4 regions of the Vibrio ziniensis genome follow, and region 1 is predicted to be linked to each of the others. Evidence: predicted binding sites of a transcription regulator. Region 1 holds the regulator's gene; each other region holds the start of a gene.
The links. The regulator CRP, encoded in region 1, controls carbon source genes, mostly activating them, when cyclic AMP is high. The targets are predictions, from matches to a motif close to TGTGANNNNNNTCACA.

Region 1 (5,613 bases):
GCACTTTCGCGGCTGTAGCGGTAAGCCTAATAATCTGGCTCGTGCATACCATTCAGGTGAAGTAGAAGATGCTCGCTTTGTTCTGGAATATCTGAGAGAACATTTCCCAAATCGCACCATTATCGCAACAGGTATTTCATTAGGCGGTAATATGTTAGTCAACTATTTGGCTGATTATAACCAAGACCCTATAGTTACTGCTGCGACAGTAGTCTCTGCGCCTTTGGATTTAGCCGCTTGCGCTCAGCGCATTGAGCACGGATTTTCCAAAGTTTATCGCCGCTATCTGGTCTCTTCACTAAAAAACAGCGCAATGAAAAAGCACCATCTGCTCAAAGGTGAATTAGGGCTTTCCTATCAAAGCATTAAACGTGTCACTCACCTGAGCGACTTCGACGATTTAATTACTGCACCACTGCATGGATTTAAGGACTCACAAGACTATTATGAGAAGTGCTCTGGCATCAATAAGCTACAGCAAATCAAAGTCCCGACTCAGATCATTCATGCCAAAGATGACCCATTTATGAACGATGCTGTGATTCCCAAATTTATCCTGCCTGACAACATCGACTATCGTTTATTTGAGCAAGGTGGGCACGTCGGTTTCGTGTCCGGAAGTATTTTAAAACCAGAATTTTGGTTAGAAAAAGCATTACCTGCTTACTATGCAAGCTTAAAAGATATTGAAGTATGACCCTTCATCATGATCAATAAAGCGTTATAGCAGACCTGTAAATAAGTAATAAGCTAACGTACTCTTTATAGTCAGCAACAATACAATTTAGATTTACGAGTAAATTATGATCGTACCTTGGCAAGAAATTGCACCCGAAACGTTAGACAATCTCATCAGCGAGTTTGTGCTCAGAGAAGGGACTGATTACGGCGAAGTTGAGATCTCTTTGAAGCACAAAGTAGACCAAATAAAAGCCCTATTAAGGAGTGGTGAAGCGGTTATCGTTTATTCAGAGTTACACGAAAGTGTTGATATCAAAGTTACTAATCGATAATCAGTGACAACTGAAATTCCATGGTATAGTGGCTGCAGCTTGGGCGATGACAATGTTTCAGCGCCTTATCTTAGGATTTATGGACAAGGTTAGTCATGTCAGCAAAACACCCAATTATTGCCGTAACTGGTTCATCAGGTGCAGGCACTACTACAACGTCAGAAGCATTCCGCAAAATGTTCAATATGATGAGTGTCAAACCCGCTTGGGTTGAAGGTGATAGCTTTCACCGCTTCACTCGCCCTGAAATGGACATTGAAATTCGTAAAGCCCGTGAACAGGGTCGCCATATTAGTTATTTCGGCCCAGAAGCGAACGATTTTGCTACTTTAAGCGAATTTTTCCGCCAATACGGTAAAGCCGGAACAGGTCAAATTCGACGCTACTTGCATACCTTCGATGAAGCGGTTCCCTATAATCAAATGCCCGGTACGTTTACGCCTTGGCAAGACCTGCCAACCAATACCGATGTACTGTTCTATGAAGGTCTACACGGTGGCGTGGTAGACGGCGAAGTCAATGTAGCTCAGCACGTCGATTTCTTGATAGGCATGGTGCCCATTGTCAACCTTGAGTGGATTCAGAAATACGTTCGAGATACACGCGACAGAGGTCATTCTCGCGAAGCGGTCATGGATTCCATCGTTCGTTCAATGGACGACTATTTGAACTACATTACGCCGCAGTTTTCACGCACCCACATCAACTTCCAGCGAGTCCCCACTGTTGATACCTCTAACCCACTTAATGCCAAAGGTATCCCTAGTCTGGACGAAAGTTTTGTAGTCATTCGCCTACGAGGCATTAAAAATGTCGATTTCCCATATTTACTGGCAATGATAGATGGATCATTTATGTCTCGTCACAATACCATTGTTGTGCCAGGTGGAAAAATGAGTTTTGCTATGGAATTAATAGTAAGACCAATCCTACAACAACTCATTGAGACAGGGAAAATTGGCTAATCGAAACACTGTTTTAGAGTTTAGTTTCGATACCGTGACCATGTGCACATTTTTGCGTACAAAATCGCGGCAGTGACACGATTAAAATCAAGAAAAAGTTGCCGAAAAAGGATACTATTCTTAACCGAAACATAAGATAGCTTGCAGCGACCATAAAGTCCTCTTATTCTAGTAATCCTATTTTAAGCTTTGCTAAATATGGATAGCAGCAAGCGTACCCTGCAGAGGAAGTGAGATATTATGGTTCTAGGTAAACCTCAAACCGACCCAACATTAGAGTGGTTTCTTTCACATTGTCACATTCATAAGTACCCTTCAAAAAGCACGCTAATTCATGCGGGCGAGAAAGCAGAAACTTTGTACTACATTGTTAAAGGTTCTGTTGCGGTACTGATTAAAGATGAAGAAGGAAAGGAAATGATCCTTTCTTACCTAAACCAAGGTGATTTCATCGGTGAACTTGGCTTGTTTGAAGAAGGTCAAGAGCGTACAGCATGGGTTCGTGCTAAGTCTCCATGTGAAGTTGCGGAAATTTCATTTAAGAAATTCCGTCAGCTTATCCAAGTAAACCCAGATATTTTGATGCGTCTTTCAGGTCAGATGGCTCGCCGTCTACAAGTAACAAGCCAGAAAGTTGGTGACCTTGCGTTCCTAGACGTAACAGGCCGTATTGCTCAGACGCTACTTAACCTAGCGAAACAACCTGATGCAATGACTCACCCAGACGGTATGCAGATCAAGATTACTCGTCAAGAGATCGGCCAAATCGTTGGCTGTTCACGTGAGACAGTTGGTCGAATTCTGAAGATGCTTGAAGAGCAGAACCTAATTTCAGCTCACGGTAAGACTATCGTTGTCTACGGAACTCGCTAATAGTTAACGCTATTACAAAAATTCAAAAGCCACCCTTGCGGTGGCTTTTTTATTCTGCCTTTTTCTACTGTCTCTCAGTCACAGGTCTCTATACCATTCTGGAAAATTTCTTGATCAGTGAATGGGCGTCGATGCTCAATCTGATCATTTTTATCTAGAATGGTATTACTCTTCTCCTTTCGAAATGGAGGAAAATTATCCAGTTCTATTTACTATCGGTACTTTCAAAAATCTTATCTGCAGATGCCGCAACAAAGCCTGTATAAAGCTCTCCATTCGCCATTGGATAACGCTTAGCAAACTCGTAGAAACCACCAGGAACCGTTTCAGTGCTGTCACTGAAGGTTACGGATACCTTATCTGCCATGGTTGAAGACTGCTCAAGTAGAACCTCAGGAGTTCCTTTGACTTCACCGCCAGACTCATTGATGGTGAAGCCAGCATTGCGCAGATGATCATTCACCTGTTTCACTTCAGTAAATGCCTTGAGCTGATTAACGTTAACCGTGAAGTGATTCGCACCATAGCCATGAGCCGCTAACCAAGAGGCGTATTCACTCTCTTGCGCTAGCACTTGATAATCAGCAAAGCTAATATCCCATAAGCGACCACCGTAAAGGAATGCATCGCCTTCGAGCTTTGTTACATCTACCTTCGCAACCAATTTGGCAACAATCTCTTGTAACTGTGGTGAACACTCTTCTACTTTCAGCTCACTGATAAATACTTTTGGCTGAAGCGGATCTGGATGCTCATAGTGTTTAGCGACCAGCTTTTTGCTTTCAAAAACATAGTCACCAACCGCTTTATAGCCGAGAGCTAAGAAAGGCTTTGCTAACGTTTCTAGACCAAGAGGCGCAACATTGAAGGTTCGTAGTGCAATATGGTCATTGATTAGCGCTTCATCTTCTTCTAGCAAGCTATGAACTTTATCGGCTGAAGGACAAAGGCGAGTAATGTAGTCATTCCACAGTGATTGAAACAGAACTTCTGGCGTCATAGTGCCTCCTTGGCTGCATGAACACGACGTATTGGATTGGAAAAAGCTTATTTAAGCCAAGTACTATTAAGTGATTATTTATTCTGACGTTATTAGTAAACAGGCTTCACCTTTCGTGAAGCCTGAATAATTTTGTTATAGCTCTACACCTGGGCTTAGTGTCGCAGGAAGCTCGGTTGCAGAACCTTCCATTGACGCCATTGGGTATGCACAATAATCCGCTGCGTAGAATGCGCTTGGACGTAGGTTACCTGAAGCCCCAGGGCCACCAAATGGAGCATCGCCACTCGCACCTGTTAGCTGACGGTTGCGGTTAACGATACCTGCACGAATGTGGTCTACGAAGTATTCCCACTCGGCATCGTCGGTAGTCACAAGACCAGCAGACAGACCAAAACGAGTATCGTTCGCCAGTTCTACTGCTTGCTCTAGTGTTTCGTAACGCACCAATTGCAGTAATGGGCCGAAGTATTCTTCGTCAGGTAGTTGGGCGATTGGCGTAACATCAATGATGCCCGGTGATACAAAAGCAGCACCTTTACTTTGCGCTTCAACAAGGCTCTTACCGCCCAGAGATTGAAGGTGAGCTTGTGCATTCAAAATAAAGTCTGCCGCCGCTTTAGAGATTTGTGGACCCATGAACGGTGCTGGCTCAGCAAATGGTTGATCCATACGAAGCTTCTTCGTTGCTTCTACTAAGCGAGCAACCAACTCATCACCTTTCGCCCCCACAGGGATGTATAGACGACGTGCACAAGTACAACGTTGACCGGCACTGATAAATGCAGATTGTATGATTGTATAAACCGTCGCGCTTAGGTCACCAAACTGTTCAGAAATCACCATTGGGTTATTGCCGCCCATTTCGAGAGCGAGCATCTTGTCTGGTTGACCCGCAAATTGGCGATGTAGGATATGACCCGTATTGGCACTCCCAGTAAACAGTAGACCATCAATACCTTTTGATTGAGCTAGAGCGATACCGGTTTCTTTACCACCTTGTACAAGGTTAATAACACCTGCTGGCAGACCAGCCGCTTGCCAAAGTTTCATCGTTACTTCAGCAGTCCATGGAGTTTGCTCAGAAGGCTTAAATACCACTGTGTTACCCGCTAGTAGCGCAGGAACAATATGACCATTTGGCAAATGACCAGGGAAGTTGTAAGGACCAAATACCGCCATAACGCCTAGAGGACGGTGACGCAATACAATTTGGTTACCCGCCGCTTCACGCACGGTTTCACCAGTGCGGTCATGGTACGCACGGATAGAGATAGCAATTTTGCCCGCCATCGCTGCAGCTTCAGTGCGAGTTTCCCAAATCGGTTTACCCGTCTCTTTTGCGATAACTTCTGCAATTTGCTCACTGTTCTCTTTAATCTTTTCGGCAAAAGCAAGTACAACCTTTTCACGCTCGGCGAAAGGCAGTTTTTTCCAGCTAACAAATGCACTGCGAGCAGAAGCAACGGCGTCTTCAACTTGCTCTTGTGTTGCACCTTGACCTTGCCAAATGACCTCATCGTTATACGGGCTTAAAGAAGAAACGGTTTCACCTTTACCTTCTAACCACTGTCCTGCGATCCACTGTTGTCCTGCTACCCACTGAGCCATGATGTGTTCCTTAGATTCTTTTACTGAGCCAAAATTCGAATAAAGTCGCCATTATCAACCTTTAGGGCTTTGGCCACTTTTGGCGAGATAATTGCGCTGCCGTCTTCACGGTTAAATGCTGCTTTTGCGGCGGTCGCTCGGAAATTTTCAA
Region 2 (5,613 bases), 1.0 Mb from region 1:
TTATTGCTACCATCGAACTAGCAAAAAGGGTAAAAGCAGCTCAACCAAAGTTGTTTGATTACTTCTTTACCATGCGCCACAAACGCAAACTCACTGAACTCGTAGATATCGTCAACATGACACCTCTCATGCATGTCTCTGGCATGTTAGGCAGAGAGTGCCAATATACAAGTTGGATCGTGCCTATTGCTTGGCATCCCACCAATCAAAATGCAGTGATAGTGGCGGACTTAGCGAAGAATCCACAACCTTTGATTGATTTGTCTAGCGAAGAGCTTCACACGCGTCTTTATACAAAACATGATGAACTGGCACCTGATGAACTCCCAGTCCCAGTGAAGCTAGTGCATCTAAATAAATGCCCTATTCTCGCGCCTGCAAAGACGCTCACCGCCGAGAATGCCGACAAAATTGGTATTAACCGTGAGCAGTGTTTAGCTAATTTGGCGCTGATTCGTCAGCATCCAGAAATCAGAGAAAAACTGGTGGTACTGTTTTCAATCGATCGTGAATATGAACAAAGCAATGATGTCGATACTCAGCTGTACGATGGTTTCTTCTCACCAGCTGACAAGGCTGCAATGGATATCATACGTAACACGCCACCAGAAAACTTAGGTGCTCTGGACATTACTTTCGCGGATAAACGCATCGAACCGCTACTGTTTCGTTATCGAGCTCGTCATTATCCTTGGACTTTGGATGAGACAGAGCAGCGACGCTGGGCTAATCATTGCCGTGATTTTTATGAATCACGCATTGAAGATTACATGCTCAATTTAGAGAACTTAGTTCATGAGCATGAGAGTGACGAAAAGAAAATCGCTATTTTAAAATCCGTTTATCAATACGTCGAAAAACTCGTTTCCTAGGACTATCAGCCCTAGTTTTATGTACTTATTAATGGCAACAACGTTTCATGGCTCAAACCGCACTTAAATATCTTGTTTCTATGGGAATGATTTTTCTCTGTTTGCTGGCAGGGAACAATCTTCAATCTTGGTTGGACATATCTATTCCGGGTAGCATCATCGGCATGTTGATCCTCTTCGGGCTCATGGCAAGCGGGCTATTACCTTCCACTTGGGTTAAGCCAAGTGCTAGCTTGTTTATTCGCTACATGGTTCTGCTATTTATTCCAATCAGCGTTGGACTTATGGTTCATTTAGATATGTTGATGGATAACATCTGGGCAATTTTGGCCAGCGCTATAGGTGGGACAACCATTGTGCTTGTTGTGCTCGCATTCTCTCTTGATCGTTTACTAAAGAAAGGGGGTGAATGATGTGGTTGTTAGTCACCATTGCTGTATTCTTTTTTGCGCGTTGGGCGGCACGCAAGCTTAACTCACCTTTTGCAAACCCTTTGTTAATCAGCATCGGCATTATCATTCCAACTCTGATTTTGCTTAAAGTTCCTTATGAAACTTACGCTCTAGATAATCAGTGGGTGAACTATTTACTCCAGCCAGCCGTGGTTGCATTGGCGTATCCATTGTACGAGCAACTGCCTCAGATTCGAGCCAATTGGAAAATCATTATGCTAGCTTGTGGCGTGGGCAGTGCGATGTCTATGCTTACTGCAGGATTAATTGCCGCTGCCATGCATACCGATATTGCTTTGATTGCAGCATTAATGGGCAAATCAGTTACCACACCTATTGCTATGGAAGTGGCGAGTAACTTAGGTGGTGAGCCAGCCATTGCTGCTATTATGGTTCTACTTGTAGGCGTGTTTGGCGCTATCATGGCTTACCCAATTTATAACCTACTTAATATTACCCACCCAATAGCTCGAGGGCTGACAATGGGTAATATTTCCCATGCACTTGGCACAGCAACTTGTGCTGAGAAGGATCAAAGAGACGCCGCTTTTAGCTCACTCGCATTAGTAGTATGTGGCGTGATTACCTCCGTCCTAGCACCAAGTCTTTTTGCTTTTGTTCTTTGGTTTGCGAGCTAACCTAATCTCATGAAATATAATTTGGCTCAGAAAATACTTAGCCTTTGTTCTAAGCCAAATTACTTTCCACCTTTTAATATGTGTGATATCACTCTAATTATGAAAACGTGAAACGCGTTACATTCATTAATGAGATTTTGATCTCAGTAAATCTAGCATATTCCCCTACACTAAAGCTCAATGTATTAATTAGGAATATCTATGAAAGGCCGTATTGAACAGGCATTAGCAGACATGCAACAACCGATGGCAGCGTTTTTAGCGCCTATCGTACTCGCTGATGATTTTGACGCGACATTATCTCCTGACCAATTCAAGCAGCTACTCTCCGTTTCGGAAATAAGTGATGCAGACCTTCGTATTGCGCTCTTGCCTCTTGCTGCCGCTTTTGCTTACGTGCCTATTTCGAAATTCTATGTTGGTGCACTAGCTCGTGGGTTGTCAGGCCGTATTTACTTCGGTGGAAATATGGAGTTCTCTAAAGTTCAAATGGGACAAACCATCCACGCGGAACAAGCTGCAATCAGCCATGCATGGATAAAAGGTGAAGAAGGCATCAGTGATATTACGGTTAACTACAGCCCATGTGGTCACTGCCGACAGTTTATGAATGAGCTGACGACCTCAAAGAGCTTGATGATCCAGCTGCCAAAACGTGACGCTAATTCACTGCAATACTACTTGCCGGAATCTTTCGGTCCTGCTGACTTAGGTATCACGACGGTATTAATGCATAAAAACGATCACGGTTATAGCTGCGAAAATTCAGACCCACTCGTTCAATCTGCCATTTCAGCATTAAATACCAGTTACGCACCGTATTCTGAAAACCTAAGCGGTGTAGCTTTGAAATCAAAATCAGGCAAATGCTACTTGGGTGCTTATGCAGAAAATGCTGCGTTCAACCCTAGCCTTCCGCCGCTGCAAGTTGCCTTGATTCAGATGCGTATGGCTGGTGAGTCATTTGACAACATAGAAGCGGCCACATTAGCGGAACTAAAGAAAGGTAGTGTTAGCCATTTGGTTGATACCAAAGCGACGCTCGCATCGCTTAATCCACAGTTAGAAGTGAGTTACATCGAGCTCTAAGCTAGAAGTAGAAAGTAGAAAGCCAGACTGTTGTCTGGCTTTTTTGTCTAATCAACTTCACTCGTTATCTCATCGAGCAAATTTTTCCAACGCACTCTCTTTATCCATGGGTTTAAAGAAGTAGTAGCCTTGCACTTCATCCACGTTCCAAACATTGAGTTTACGAAGCTGTGAAGCATTTTCTACACCTTCTGCCACAGTGGTCATTCCTAACTCCTGAGACATATGGATGATGTTTCTAACCAGTGATTTGGCTTTATCGTTGGTTTCCAGAGCATCAATGTAGGATTTATCGAGTTTGATAATATCCAATGGGAAGTTACATAAAGAGCTGAATGATGAATACCCTGTGCCGAAATCATCCAAGGCAAGCTGTACACCGAGAGATTTAATCACATCCATACGGTCAATAATCTCTTCTTCACTGCCCAACAGAATACTCTCTGTCAGTTCTAACACCAGCTGCCCTTGGGTTAACTGATATTTTTTAATCATTTTAGTCAAGGTTTCGACCAAACTCTTATGATTAAAATGCGGACTGGAAAGGTTCACATGGATGCTTAATCGATTCTGAGACGACGAGGTGCTTTTCTGCTGAATCTCTTTAATAAACTGGCATGCCTGATCGAGAATGGACTCTCCCAATTCCACAATCAAACGTCGCTGCTCAGCCAACGGAATAAACACACCCGGTGGAATCATACCTAAAGACGGGTGTTTCCACCTTGCCAATGCTTCAAAGCCGACAACTTGACCGTTGCTCGCATTCACTATTGGCTGATAGAAAGGCACTATTTCGTTATTTTTCAGAGCCAGCATGATGTCACGATTCAACGACAACGACTCTTTAGAGCGAACCTTCAATTCTTCATCAACAATCACTAAGCCTTTTTTGCTCGCGGCTTTGATTTCGGTCAGCGCATAAAGCCCTACATAACTGAAATTTTCAAAGCTATCGAAGTGTGAAGATGACGGAACCAAGGCGGATTTCAGACCAATATCGAACTCAAACCCGGAAACGTGCATTTTTGACGAATATTTTTCCAGCACACGATTTGCCATTTCTTCCAAATGTACGTAGTTCTTCTCTTCGTCCCAAACAAGGAACTCGTTCTCACTAATCCGCCCTACACTTTGGTCGCCAAAGTTGCGCAGTAAGCACTCTGCAAAGTGTTTGAGTACATCATCGTGAGCGACGTGGCCGTAGATTTCGTCAATTTCTTTTAAACGCGTGGCATTGAAATAGAGCAGAGAAAACCCATCACCTTCTGAGGAATGTTGGAAATAACTCTTAAACAAGTTAATAACTGTTGGTCTATTAAGTAAACCGGTCGAGGCATCTTTATGAGTCAGTGAATCAATCAGCACTGCTTGTTGTTTCTGTTCACTGATATCTTTGATAGAGAGCATGACCGAGATTCTTCCATCTTGCTCAAATTGAGTTGCCTCAATTATGCAATAGACAGTGTCACCCTCTTTGTTGGACAACCAAGCCTCAAACTGACGTAATCCTTGCGCAAGGTTAATGTACAGTTGGTCAGCGCTGCACAGATCTCCTGCCTCATGTGAGCAAAGTATTTCAATGTTATTTCCGACCAAATCTTCACGCTGATAGCCCAGCAGATCCAAAAGCATTTGGTTTACATCCACAATCATTTTTTCAACCACTAGCACCATGCCTAGTGATTGGCTGTGGTAAAGCGCTTCAAACTTTTGCAAAGTATCCTTCAATTGCCCTTCCGTCTTTGAAGAGGCATGAGCTAAAGATTGGACCAACTTAGTAATGCGTTCGAACTCGTCTTTGTGGCCTTCCAAATCAACATCTGAACTAGATATCAATGACTTAATATCTTGTTCGAAGTAATTAAATCGCTTACCAATATTGTTTCGGAATAAAACGAATGTAATACAAGCGACTATGCTAGCAACCACAGCAATCGCAATGATCAAATAGTAGAAAACAGCTTCACCCTTTTGATAATAAGTTCGCGGCTCTTTGGTCTCTAGTACAGCGATGACTTTGCCAGATATATCAGTGAGTGACGTGTAGTGATAAAGCTCCGATTTGCTTCTTTTAACTCCTGAGTCATGCTCTCTATCAGAGTTCAGATCATAGCTATGGAAATCGAGCCTCGCCATCTCCTCTTGATCGACAATGATCGAATTACTCGCCGTCAATATACCTTCAAATGCCGATGGGAAACGGAGCGATAAATGTTGTCCCCAAATCATCCAGCCAGCAAACGGAGCATCTGCGGCTCCGTCTCGAACCGGACTAACACTAACAACCCATATGTCGTCATCTAAACGGATTAAACCTGAAATACTGGTTTTATTTGCTGAAAGTTTGCTCTGCATATCGATAAGGTGATGAGCAATGCCTTCGTCATTAATGACTGTTGTGGTAAATGATTCGATATCTTCAATGTCACGACCAACGCCAACTTGAAATCTTCTGTCTGGTGTTAAGTACGAAATGAAGTCCAAACCTAAAACATCGAGCTCATCAACATGAAGATTTCGTTCAGCAAATCCGTCATCTTGCTTTGCGAGTAGGTCATA
Region 3 (5,613 bases), 1.3 Mb from region 1:
ATGCTTCGCTATAATTGAGCATCATGATCAGAAAAAGCTCAGTATCGCCGACATCACACGTTTAAAAGACGACGAAAATGTCTATGGGATGATACAGAGGGCAGATACTGTGGGCGTGTTTCAAATAGAGTCTCGTGCACAAATGAGTATGTTACCTCGTTTAAGGCCTCGTACTTATTATGACCTAGTCATTCAAATTGCCATTGTTCGTCCCGGCCCTATTCAGGGAGATATGGTGCACCCATTTCTTAAACGAAGGAATCATATTGAGGAGCCTTCTTACCCTTCTAAAGAAGTGAAAGACGTTTTAGAACGGACGATGGGTGTTCCTATCTTTCAAGAGCAAGTGATTAAGATTGCGATGGTTGCGGCAGGTTTTAGTGGCGGAGAAGCGGATCAGCTTCGTCGCGCTATGGCGTCTTGGAAAAAGAGCGGAGAGTTGGATAAATTCAGACCCAAACTGATTGATGGCATGCTGGCTCGTGGCTATGAGAAATCGTTTGCAGAGCGAATCTACGAACAGATCTGTGGTTTTGGAGAATATGGTTTTCCGGAGAGTCACTCCGCATCTTTTGCGGTTCTGGCTTATTGCTCTGCATGGTTGAAATACTATTATCCAGAAGCATTCTATACCTCGTTACTCAATAGTTTACCGATGGGCTTTTATAGCCCATCGCAACTCATTCAGGATGCTCAAAGACATGGCATCACGGTTTTACCTGTGTGTGTAAATCAATCTGATATTGAGCATCAAGTCGTACACCACCAACAAGGTTATGCTATTCAACTCGGACTGCGGCTGGTGAAAGGATTAAGCGATTTGGGATGTAAGCAACTACTGCGCGCTCGCCCTTCTTATGGATTTCAGCATCTAAACCAACTGAAAAATGCTGCTCTTAATCAGAAAGACATGGAGTCTCTCGCTTCTGCAAATGCTCTGTATCGTTTGACGAACAACCGTTACGATACTCGTTGGGCAATTATGGACTCCCTTTCTGACCTGCCACTATTTGAAAGCTATCAAGAAAAGGAGCGCCAGATTCAAACACCACCATCAGCGATGGAAAATCTGATTGAAGATTACGCATCTTTAGGACTCTCGCTCAACCAGCATCCAATAACGTTATTAGACAAAGCTGGTATATTGGGGAAATTCACTCGCCAAAAAGACCTGATTAATCTTCCTCATAAGTCGCTCGTTACCGTCGTTGGTGTCGTTACCGGACGCCAAGCTCCGGGTACAGCGGCTGGAGTTACGTTTTTCACTTTAGAAGATGATACCGGGAATATTAATACTGTAGTTTGGCAAGCGACAGCCCGAGCGCAGAAAGGCGCTTATATCAGTGCAAAAGTGCTTATGGTGAAAGGTATTGTCGAGAAAGAAGAGAATGTGGTGCATGTCATCGCAGGAAAGCTGATTGATATCACCGAACATTTAACGCAACTCCAAAGCCGCTCTCGTGATTTTCATTAAACGGGCTTCTACAATTCGCCATCAGACAGAGACAAAAAAGCGCTGACTGTTCAGCGCTTTTCTATTCTTATAATACTTCTCTTAACCTTTCCTGAGCCACTTGTACTAGCAAGTCTGGCTGGAACTTAGAGATGAATCGGTTACAACCCACCTTCTGCACCATAGCTTCGTTAAAGCTACCACTCAAAGAAGTATTTAACGTAATAAACAAATCTTTCATGCGAGGATCGTTACGAACTTCATGAGTTAGACGGTAACCGTCCATTTCTGGCATTTCTGCATCAGTGATCATCATTAGAAGTTCATCGTTAATGTTTTTACCTGCATCACACCAAGATTTCAATAAATTCAATGCTTCAAGGCCATCTCGACATTCAATGATATTCAAACCAAGTTGTGAAAGCGTATCTTTAATCTGGTTTCTTGCTGTTGAAGAGTCATCGACAATCAACACATTACGCCCCGCCATTTCACCCAAAATATCGTGATCAAGTAGCTCTTCAGAAATAGACACATCGTAATCAATAATCTCTGCAAGAACCTTCTCAACGTCAATAATCTCAACGATATTAGTTTGGTTTTGATCTTTAATTTGAGTAATAGCTGTCAGGTAGTTTGAACGACCTGCCGATTTTGGTGGCGGCTCAATTTCAGTCCATGCGGTATTTACAATATTACGTACTTGACCAACTAGGAATCCCTGAGTGGTACGGTTGTACTCCGTAATAATCAGGTTCTGCTCAGGTTTTTCTAATCGGGAAGGTGGAAAGCCGATCGCTTGACGCAAGTCGATGATAGGCACAGGTACTCCGCGAAGTGTCGCAACGCCCGTGATATTGCGATGGGAGCCCGGCATTTTAGTTAAAGTCGGTACTTTTATGACTTCTCTAACTTTAAATACGTTAATAGCAAACAGCTGACGACTGTTTAAGCTAAAAAGCAATAACTCAAGTCGGTTCTCGCCAACTAAGTTAGTACGTTGATCGACCGAATTTAAAACACCTGACATAAAAAATTCCGCAAACTACTAAAACCCAATAACAGTATAGCTACAAAGGATAAATGTAAATGATAGTACTGAAGGTAATTATAAATTATCCTTCTACCACCTTCATCAACAACAAACCATCATACAAAGCTTGCTTCACAAGCGCTGCACCAGGCATGGTTGCCTGCTTATAAAAACGAGATTCGACAAGTTTCAAATCTTGATGGTAAACAGGTAAGCTTTGCTCTTCAATACAATGCTGAATGGCAGGATACAGAACGTTTTTCGCTTGGTTGATAACACCACCAATAAGAATCTTTTCTGGATTGAATAAGTTGATCACGATGGCAATCGCGGAACCTAAATACGTACCAAGCTGCTCAATGACTTCCACAGCTAAAGGATCCCCCTCAGCCGCAGCGGAACAAATATCCTCAAGAGTGATTTCTGACATTTCACTTAAACTTGAAACTTCACCATTTGCGATACGCTCAGCGACTTGCTCACGAATCGCTTGAGAACTGGCAACAGTTTCAAGACAGCCAATATTGCCACAATTGCAACGCTTACCATGGCGATCAATCTGAATATGTCCAAGTTCACCAATGTTTCCGTTACGACCTTGCAGCACACGACCGTCAAGAATAATACCAGCGCCCAGGCCATGGTGAATGGATATTAAAATTGAATTATCAACATCTTGTGAATGACCAAACAATTTTTCTGCCAATGCCCATGCACGGGTATCGTTCGCAATAAATACAGGCAACCCTGTCGCTTTGTAAATTTCAGGCCCTAATGCGAGATTTTTCACATTGTAGTGAGGCATCTGCAAAACGATGCCTTTTTCAGAGTTCACTAAACCTGGCAAAGTAATCGCAATGCTCGTCACACGATCAAGCTGATCCGAATACGTCTGGAAGAACTCTTCGATTTCAAATAGGAGTCTTTGAAGAACATCGTCTTGATCGATTTCATGAATTTCAATCTTAGTGTCGATAAGAACTTCGCCACCAAGTTCATGAAGAGCTATGGTTAAATACCCTCGCCCAAGACGCATCGAGAGGAATTGCCAACCTTCATTGTTCGTTTGCAAACCAACAGCAGGACGACCACGGCTAATAGCTTCTTGAACCGTTGTTTCATGAATTAGGTGCGCATCAATAAGCTCGCGAGTAATTTTAGTAATACTTGCAGGTGCGAGTTCGCTCTCTTTCGATAAATCGATACGAGAAATAGGACCTTTTTGGTCAATCAATTTATATACACGACCAGCATTGACCTGTTTGATATGGTCAATATGGCCTGGTTGAGCCATGTACATGGTACGCTCCAGAAAACAACAACCTGCCAATTTTTTTACTTTGCGAACTAATTGTGAAGGGCTTTGGTAAATACCCGTGACCAACGTCACGTATATACTCGGAACTTTGTGTATTCAGTCAAATTGTTAGAATTGCATTGCCTAGATATGAATAGATAAAAGAAATTTTCAAAATAAAAAATAAAGTAACTGGATTGTGCATCACAGCCAAATTCCTACAAAACTATCAGACTTATGCAACAATTTTATAACGATTATCTCGAGTACTATTGAGTGCTGTTTATACTTAAAAGACCTCGATAGTTAATCTGCCCTTCACTGTAGGAGATCACCATGAGTTCAGGCCAAAGACGTACAAAAATTGTCACTACACTCGGTCCATCCACAGACAAAGAAAACGTACTAGAACAAATCATAAAGTCAGGGGCAAACGTTGTAAGAATGAACTTCTCACATGGCTCTGCAGAAGACCATAAATTGAGAGCGCAAAAAGTGCGTGAAATTGCGGCAAAACTCGATAAACACGTCGCGATATTGGGAGACTTACAAGGCCCCAAAATTCGGGTGTCTACGTTTAAAAATGGTCCAATTCAACTAAACGAAGGTGACCGATTCATCCTTGATGCCGAGCTCGCACCTGGCTTAGGAGATCAAGACTCTGTCGGTATCGACTATAAAGCCCTGCCAAAAGATGTAAAAAGAGATGACATTCTTCTGCTTGATGACGGTCGAGTACAACTGCAAGTCTTGTCGGTGGAAAATGACAAAATATACACCTCCGTGCTCATCGGCGGAGCGCTATCCAACAACAAAGGTATCAATAAAAAGGGGGGAGGATTATCCGCCGATGCGCTAACAGAAAAAGATAAGCGCGATATCCTTCTCGCCGCTGAGATAAAAGTAGACTACCTTGCAGTCTCCTTCCCCCGCAACGGTGAAGATATGAATTATGCCCGCCGCTTGGCCCGAGATGCTGGATTAGAAGCACGTTTGGTCGCTAAAGTGGAACGAGCAGAAACCGTCTCATGCGATGAAAACATTGACGATATCATCATGGCATCTGACGTCATCATGGTTGCTCGCGGAGATCTTGGCGTAGAGATCGGTGATCCTGAACTCGTTGGGGTACAAAAGAAACTGATCTATCGAGCAAAGGCTCTCAACAGAGTCGTCATCACCGCAACACAAATGATGGAATCGATGATTACAAATCCAATGCCTACTCGAGCAGAAGTAATGGACGTTGCAAACGCTGTGTTGGATGGGACAGATGCGGTGATGCTTTCAGGAGAAACAGCCGCAGGTAAATACCCAGTTGAAACAGTGAAGGCCATGGCGGAAGTCTGCATTGGCGCGGAAAAAACCATTGAATCTAACCAGCAAAACTATCGTATAGACCGTTCATTCGCTACCTCGGAAGAAACTATTGCTATGTCTACGATTTATGCGGCGAACCATTTAGAAGGAGTAAAAGCGATGGTCACGCTAACAGAATCAGGACGTACGGCGTTGATGACTTCACGTTTGAACTCTGTGCTGCCTATCTTTGCTATGTCACGCAATGAACGAGCATTAAACCGTTGTGCTCTATACAGAGGTGTTACACCTTACTATTTCGACAGTAAGCAAGAAGAAGGTTTTAATGCGGCTCAAGCTGCTTTGGAATCTCTTAGAGAGAAAAAGCTGCTAGAGTTTGGCGACTTAGTCATCATAACTCAAGGCGACATAATGGAAGTTGAAGGTTCAACCAACTGTATGCGTATCTTGCCAGTACTCTAATTCAAGCTGATTGAAGAATAACTCACTTTGAACACCATCATCAGAGTG
Region 4 (5,613 bases), 990 kb from region 1:
AAATCTTGGTTCAAAGCCCGGGTATGTCACAGTGGTTGAAAATGGCGTTGGCAGAAGAGCTGGGAATCGCAGCCAACATCGATTTTCCACTACCAGCGACTTTTATTTGGGAAATGTTCACTCATGTTCTGCCAGGCGTTCCCAAACGCAGTGCCTTTAACAAAGAGGCAATGACGTGGAAGTTAATGGAAGTGCTTCCGACTCAGTTGGAGTTAGAAGCGTTCTCTGCGCTTAAAAGTTACCTCAAAGACGATGTTGACCAGTCTAAGCTCTACCAACTTGCGGAAAAAATCGCAGATATTTTTGATGGCTATCTGGTGTATAGACCAGACTGGATTGAAGCTTGGGAGAATGGCAACGCGGTTGAGGAAATCGGTGACGAGCACCCGTGGCAACCTATTTTGTGGAAGCAACTTTACGACTACACAGTGATTCAACAGCAGCAATCCCATTATCACCGAGCCAACTTATATCAGCGTTTTATTGAAACGCTAGCGAGTGGGCATGTACCGCTTGAAAAATTGCCGAAACGACTGTTTATCTTTGGCATTTCCTCTTTGCCTCCACGTTATATGGACGCATTAAAAGCATTAGGCCAACACATTGATGTGCATCTGATGTTCACTAACCCTTGTCAGCATTACTGGGGAGATATTCGAGACCGTAAGTATCTGGCTCGAATCGAAAACCAGCGTCGTAAACAACTGGCATTAAGTGGGCAAACTCTCTCAGTGACGGGCGAAATATCACCGCTCAAAGGTGACATTGAAAGTAATGTTGCCGAAGATGAAATGCATATCAGCAATGCGGTAGGTAACAGCTTGTTGGCATCAATGGGCAAATTGGGGAGAGATAACCTCTATTTGCTGGCACAAGATGATAATGAAGAGCACGAGCTGTTTATCGATATTGCTAGAGAAACCTTACTTCAACAGTTACAAGCGGACATTTTGCATCTTGAAGAGCATCAAGATGATCACATCCTCGATAGCAGCACTCATAAACCGACCATCCACGGTCAAGATGGCTCGTTAACTATTCATGCTTGCCACAGCCCGATGCGAGAAGTGGAAGTGCTGCATGATGAACTGTTAGCCATGTTTGACCGTGATCCGACATTGAAGCCGCGAGATGTGATTGTGATGGTGGCGGATATCAATGCCTACAGCCCCTATATTCAGGCGGTGTTCGGTAATGCGCCCGGTGAACGTTTTATCCCGTACTCGATTTCAGACCGAACAGCCAATCAAGAGAGTCCAATCTTAAATGCTTTCATCCAGTTGGTGAATTTGCCGCATTCTCGCTGTTTGGCGTCTGAGCTGTTAGAGCTGTTAGAAACGCCAGCGATGATGAGTCGTTTTGCATTGGATGAAAGCGAATTTGAATTGGTAAAACGTTGGGTTGAAGAGTCAGGTATTCGCTGGGGATTGGACAGTACTACTGCTCAAGAATTTGATCTTCCAGACACAGATCAAAATACCTGGCAGTTTGGACTTTCTCGTATGTTGCTTGGCTACGCGATGCCGACATCAACCAGCCTGTTTGAACATGGCGACAGTGTGTATGCGCCTTATAACGAAGTTCAGGGCATGAGCGCTGAACTTGCTGGCAAATTGGCGCGCTTTATTGAAACCGTGAGCCGTTACCGAACCTTACTGACTCAAACTCAGTCGATAGATGACTGGCGGGAAGTATTGAACAACTTGCTTGATGATTTCTTCGCTGTCGATCTGGATGGTGAAATGGCGCTGAAATCCATTCGCGATACGCTAGTTTCATTAAAAGAGCAGCTGGTTGATGCAGGTTATTGCGAAGATATCGCGCCAGCGATCATCAGCGAATACCTCAATAACAAGCTGTCGGGTACACGAGTTAGTCAGCGCTTTTTAGCCGGGCAAGTGAACTTCTGTACTTTGATGCCAATGCGTTCTATCCCATTCAAAGCGGTCTGTTTGTTAGGAATGAATGATGGCGTTTACCCTCGTTCTATGCCGCCGGAAGGCTTTGATTTAATGAATGGTCGAACTCGAAGAGGCGATCGTTCACGCCGTGATGATGATAGATACCTGTTCTTGGAAGCGATGCTCTCTGCGCAGCAAAAACTATATATCAGCTACGTTGGACGTTCCATTCAAGACAATACTGAGCGTGTTCCATCGGTGTTGGTGAGTGAATTACTCGAATATTGTCAGCAGAACTACTGTTTATCTGGCGATGAATCTCTGCCAAGTGATGACTCAGGCAAAAAGTTGGTGGATAAGATTTCCACTGTTCACACTTTGGTGCCATTCAGTCCACAAACATTTTTAAGTGAAGCAGGAAGCTACGCAAAAGAGTGGCTGCCTGTGGCGCAGCGTCAGGGTACTCCAGCTGGCGAATTCAATCTGCCATTGGATGATTACTTACTGGATGCGACTTATCCGTTAGATCTGGATTTGGTTGAGCTACAGCGTTTTTGGCGATTGCCAGTTCAGTACTTTTTCAATCGTCGCTTAAAAGTGGTTTTCGAACCGCCTTTAGCGGTGATGGAAGATGATGAGCCGTTCGCACTGGATGGTCTGAATAGCTATCAACTGCGTGATAATTTGCTTGATCTGTTACTTAGCGTAGATGCGACAAGTGATAGAGAAGCTACATTACATCACTTCATCCAGCAGCAACGAGCTCAGGGCAAACTGCCTGTTGGCGCTTTTGGTGAATTAGAGTTTGAAGTGAACCGAGTTCAAACTGAAGAAGTGCTAGAGAAAATTCACTTTCTCTGCCAATCACCGCTAGAAGATTGTGAAGTGAACATCACCAGCCATGTGCTTGGAGAGTCTAAACCTGTTCAGTTAAATGGTTGGTTAACCAAACGCTTCCAATCAGGGCTAGTGCGTTATCGCAGTGGTTCAATTCGCTCGCAAGATTTGTTGTCAGCATGGATAGATCATCTGTGTCACGCTGCGATGGGCTTTGTCAGCAAAACTCATCTGGTGGGCTATGACCGTAAAGATGGTGTGCTTCATCAAATCTTGCCACCAGTAGAAAGCCGAGAGCTTGCTAAAGAGCTGTTGGACGAACTGATTCGTCTTTTCTATCAAGGAATGACATCCCCGATCGCTTATTTCCCGAAAACAGCGCTAGCTTGTATTGAAGCTGGGTTTAGCCGCGGAAAATGGGTTGAAGATGATGAGAAATCTTTGAAAAAAATGGCTGAGTGTTTTAACGACGGATTTGCCACTTCTGGTGAAGGGAACAATGCGTACATCGCTCGAATTTGGTCATCTTGGAATGACGAACTCGCTCAACAGGCAAAATTACTCTCTTGCTTAGTACTACAAACGCCAAGGCTACAGTTAATGGATAGTACTGATGTAATAGATAGTGCTGATGCAGTATTCGAAGCTAATAGAGTGGGTAGTAAAGATGAGTAACAGAGGTACAGAAATAAGTGGCCGCCAGAAAATCATTATTGGTGTAGGGCGTTCGCTGTACGGCCACAGGTCAGAGGGACCATTATTCGGTGTTAATGCAGGCAGCGTTTTGATAACGGGTAGCTTTAGTAAAACAAGCAGTTTAGATAACCTATAAGTGATTATTTTTTAAACTATGTTTGCATTAAGTGGGTGCAGTGTAATGTTCCATATTGGTGCGTTCTGTGAGAAGCCTCGCATAACCAATGGATTGTTTTTATTTGCATGCACCAACATATAAATACTCAAACAAGATCACATAAATTCAGTGACATAACTTTTTGGTTTTAACAAAAGGCACAATAAAAGAATGAATGTTCCTTCCAATATCGTAGCAACGCCACTCGAAGCGATGACGTTTCCTTTGCATGGTGCGCGTTTGATAGAAGCTTCTGCCGGTACAGGTAAAACATTTACTATTGCTGGTCTTTATTTGCGTCTGTTGTTAGGTCATGGAAATGAGCAAAATCGCCATCAAGTACCTCTAACCGTCGATCAAATCTTGGTTGTAACCTTTACCGAAGCGGCAACCGCTGAGTTGCGTGATCGTATCCGTGCTCGTATTCATGATGCACGATTAGCCTTTTCAAGAGGTCACAGCAACGATCCTGTGATTGAACCTCTGCTTAATGATTTCAGTGATCACGCTCAGGCGGCAAAACTGCTGCTCGATGCAGAACGTCAGATGGATGAAGCGGCGGTGTATACCATTCACGGCTTTTGCCAACGCATGCTGACACAGAACGCGTTTGAATCTGGCAGCCGTTTTAGTAATGAGTTTGTCACCGATGAAAGTCATCTCAAAGCGCAGGTAGTCGCAGATTACTGGCGTCGTCAGTTTTACCCTCTACCACTCAATTTAGCCGCTGAAGTCCGTCGTTTATGGTCATCGCCAGCGGCACTGCTAGGAAAAATTGGTGGTTATTTAACGGGTATACCCTTGTCTCTGACCACGCCGATGATGGACGGTGACCTTGCCGGTTTACACCAGCAAAATTTGGCTAAAATTGACGCCATTAAGCAGCAATGGCTGAGTGCATTGGAAGAAATAGAACCGAGCATTACAGGCTCCGATCTGCATAAAAACTCGCAAAATGCCTTGCTAAAAAGGATTGAAAGCCTGACTCAGTGGGCGAGTTCGGCAACGCATGATTTGCTGGTGCCTGAAGCACTATCTGACTTTGCTCAAAGCCAACTATTGGAAAAATCTAAGAAGGGTAATCCGCCACTACTTGAAGTTTTTAACGTCATCGAGCAGTTCAAAGCACAGCCAATCACGATTGAAGCGCCTTTAACAGCACACGCTATCCATCACTGTCGAGCCATGCTGGCAAAAGCTAAAGCAAGTAAACAGTGGTTGTCGTTTGATGATCTTTTAAGCCAGCTTTCTGCCTCTATTGATGGTGATGAGCAAGGTTTGTTGGCTGAACGCATTCGTCATCTTTACCCGGTTGCGATGATCGATGAATTCCAAGATACCGATCCGCTGCAATACAGCATTTTTAGCCGTATCTATCTGAACACACCTGAATGTGGTCTGTTTATGATTGGTGACCCTAAGCAGGCAATATACGCATTCCGTGGCGCAGATATTTTTACCTATATCAAAGCGCGCAATCAGGTGGCAGCGCACTACACATTAGGCACCAACTGGCGCTCAAGCTCGGATATGGTGGCAGCCGTGAACCAAGTGTTTGAGTTGCCAGATAGTCCGTTTATTTACGACAGCGATATTCCTTTTTTGCCTGTCGATGCCAACCCTTTTGCGGCAAAAAAAGAGTGGCTACTGAATGGAGAGAAGCAACCTGCGTTGACCTATTGGCTACAAGAAGCGGATGGTTCTCCAGTAACCAAAGGCAACTATTTAGAAGTGATGGCGCAGGCAACAGCAAGCCAAATACAGACCATTTTGACTGCGGCACAGCAAAATAAGGCGCTGTTTGTTAACGGTAAAAGTAGTAGTAACGGTAAAAGTAGTAGTAACGGTAAAAGCATTCAGGCGGGTGACATTGCGGTACTGGTGAGAACGGGTAACGAAGGTCGAATGATTAAAGAAGCCTTGGCTAAACAAGGTATTGCCAGTGTGTATTTGTCTAACCGTGACAGTGTATTTACCAGCTCGATTGCTCAAGATATTCAACGTTTGCTACAAGCGGTGCTG

Region 2: cdd (cytidine deaminase) is a predicted target of CRP. The motif match lies at 2,044-2,059, and genes of this name have one in related genera.
Region 3: mlc (sugar metabolism global transcriptional regulator Mlc) is a predicted target of CRP. The motif match lies at 3,862-3,877, and genes of this name have one in related genera.
Region 4: recB (exodeoxyribonuclease V subunit beta) is a predicted target of CRP. The motif match lies at 3,637-3,652, and genes of this name have one in related genera.

What each region holds. Positions count from the first base shown of each region.
Region 1 covers NZ_CP049331.1:284,763-290,375, reverse strand. The annotation lists gene G5S32_RS01285 (hydrolase) at 1-697, shown strand, start outside; gene G5S32_RS01280 (YheU family protein) at 804-1,013, shown strand; gene G5S32_RS01275 (phosphoribulokinase) at 1,109-1,978, shown strand; gene crp (cAMP-activated global transcriptional regulator CRP) at 2,219-2,851, shown strand; gene G5S32_RS01265 (DUF1338 domain-containing protein) at 3,057-3,851, opposite strand; gene astD (succinylglutamate-semialdehyde dehydrogenase) at 3,987-5,462, opposite strand; gene astA (arginine N-succinyltransferase) at 5,483-5,613, opposite strand, start outside.
Region 2 covers NZ_CP049331.1:1,313,231-1,318,843, reverse strand. The annotation lists gene sbcB (exodeoxyribonuclease I) at 1-872, shown strand, start outside; gene G5S32_RS06020 (CidA/LrgA family protein) at 920-1,285, shown strand; gene G5S32_RS06015 (LrgB family protein) at 1,285-1,962, shown strand; gene cdd (cytidine deaminase) at 2,164-3,051, shown strand; gene G5S32_RS06005 (bifunctional diguanylate cyclase/phosphodiesterase) at 3,121-5,613, opposite strand, start outside.
Region 3 covers NZ_CP049331.1:2,147,587-2,153,199, forward strand. The annotation lists gene G5S32_RS09775 (error-prone DNA polymerase) at 1-1,474, shown strand, start outside; gene G5S32_RS09780 (chemotaxis protein CheV) at 1,542-2,483, opposite strand; gene mlc (sugar metabolism global transcriptional regulator Mlc) at 2,569-3,786, opposite strand; gene pyk (pyruvate kinase) at 4,120-5,565, shown strand.
Region 4 covers NZ_CP049331.1:2,498,847-2,504,459, reverse strand. The annotation lists gene recC (exodeoxyribonuclease V subunit gamma) at 1-3,413, shown strand, start outside; gene recB (exodeoxyribonuclease V subunit beta) at 3,763-5,613, shown strand, end outside.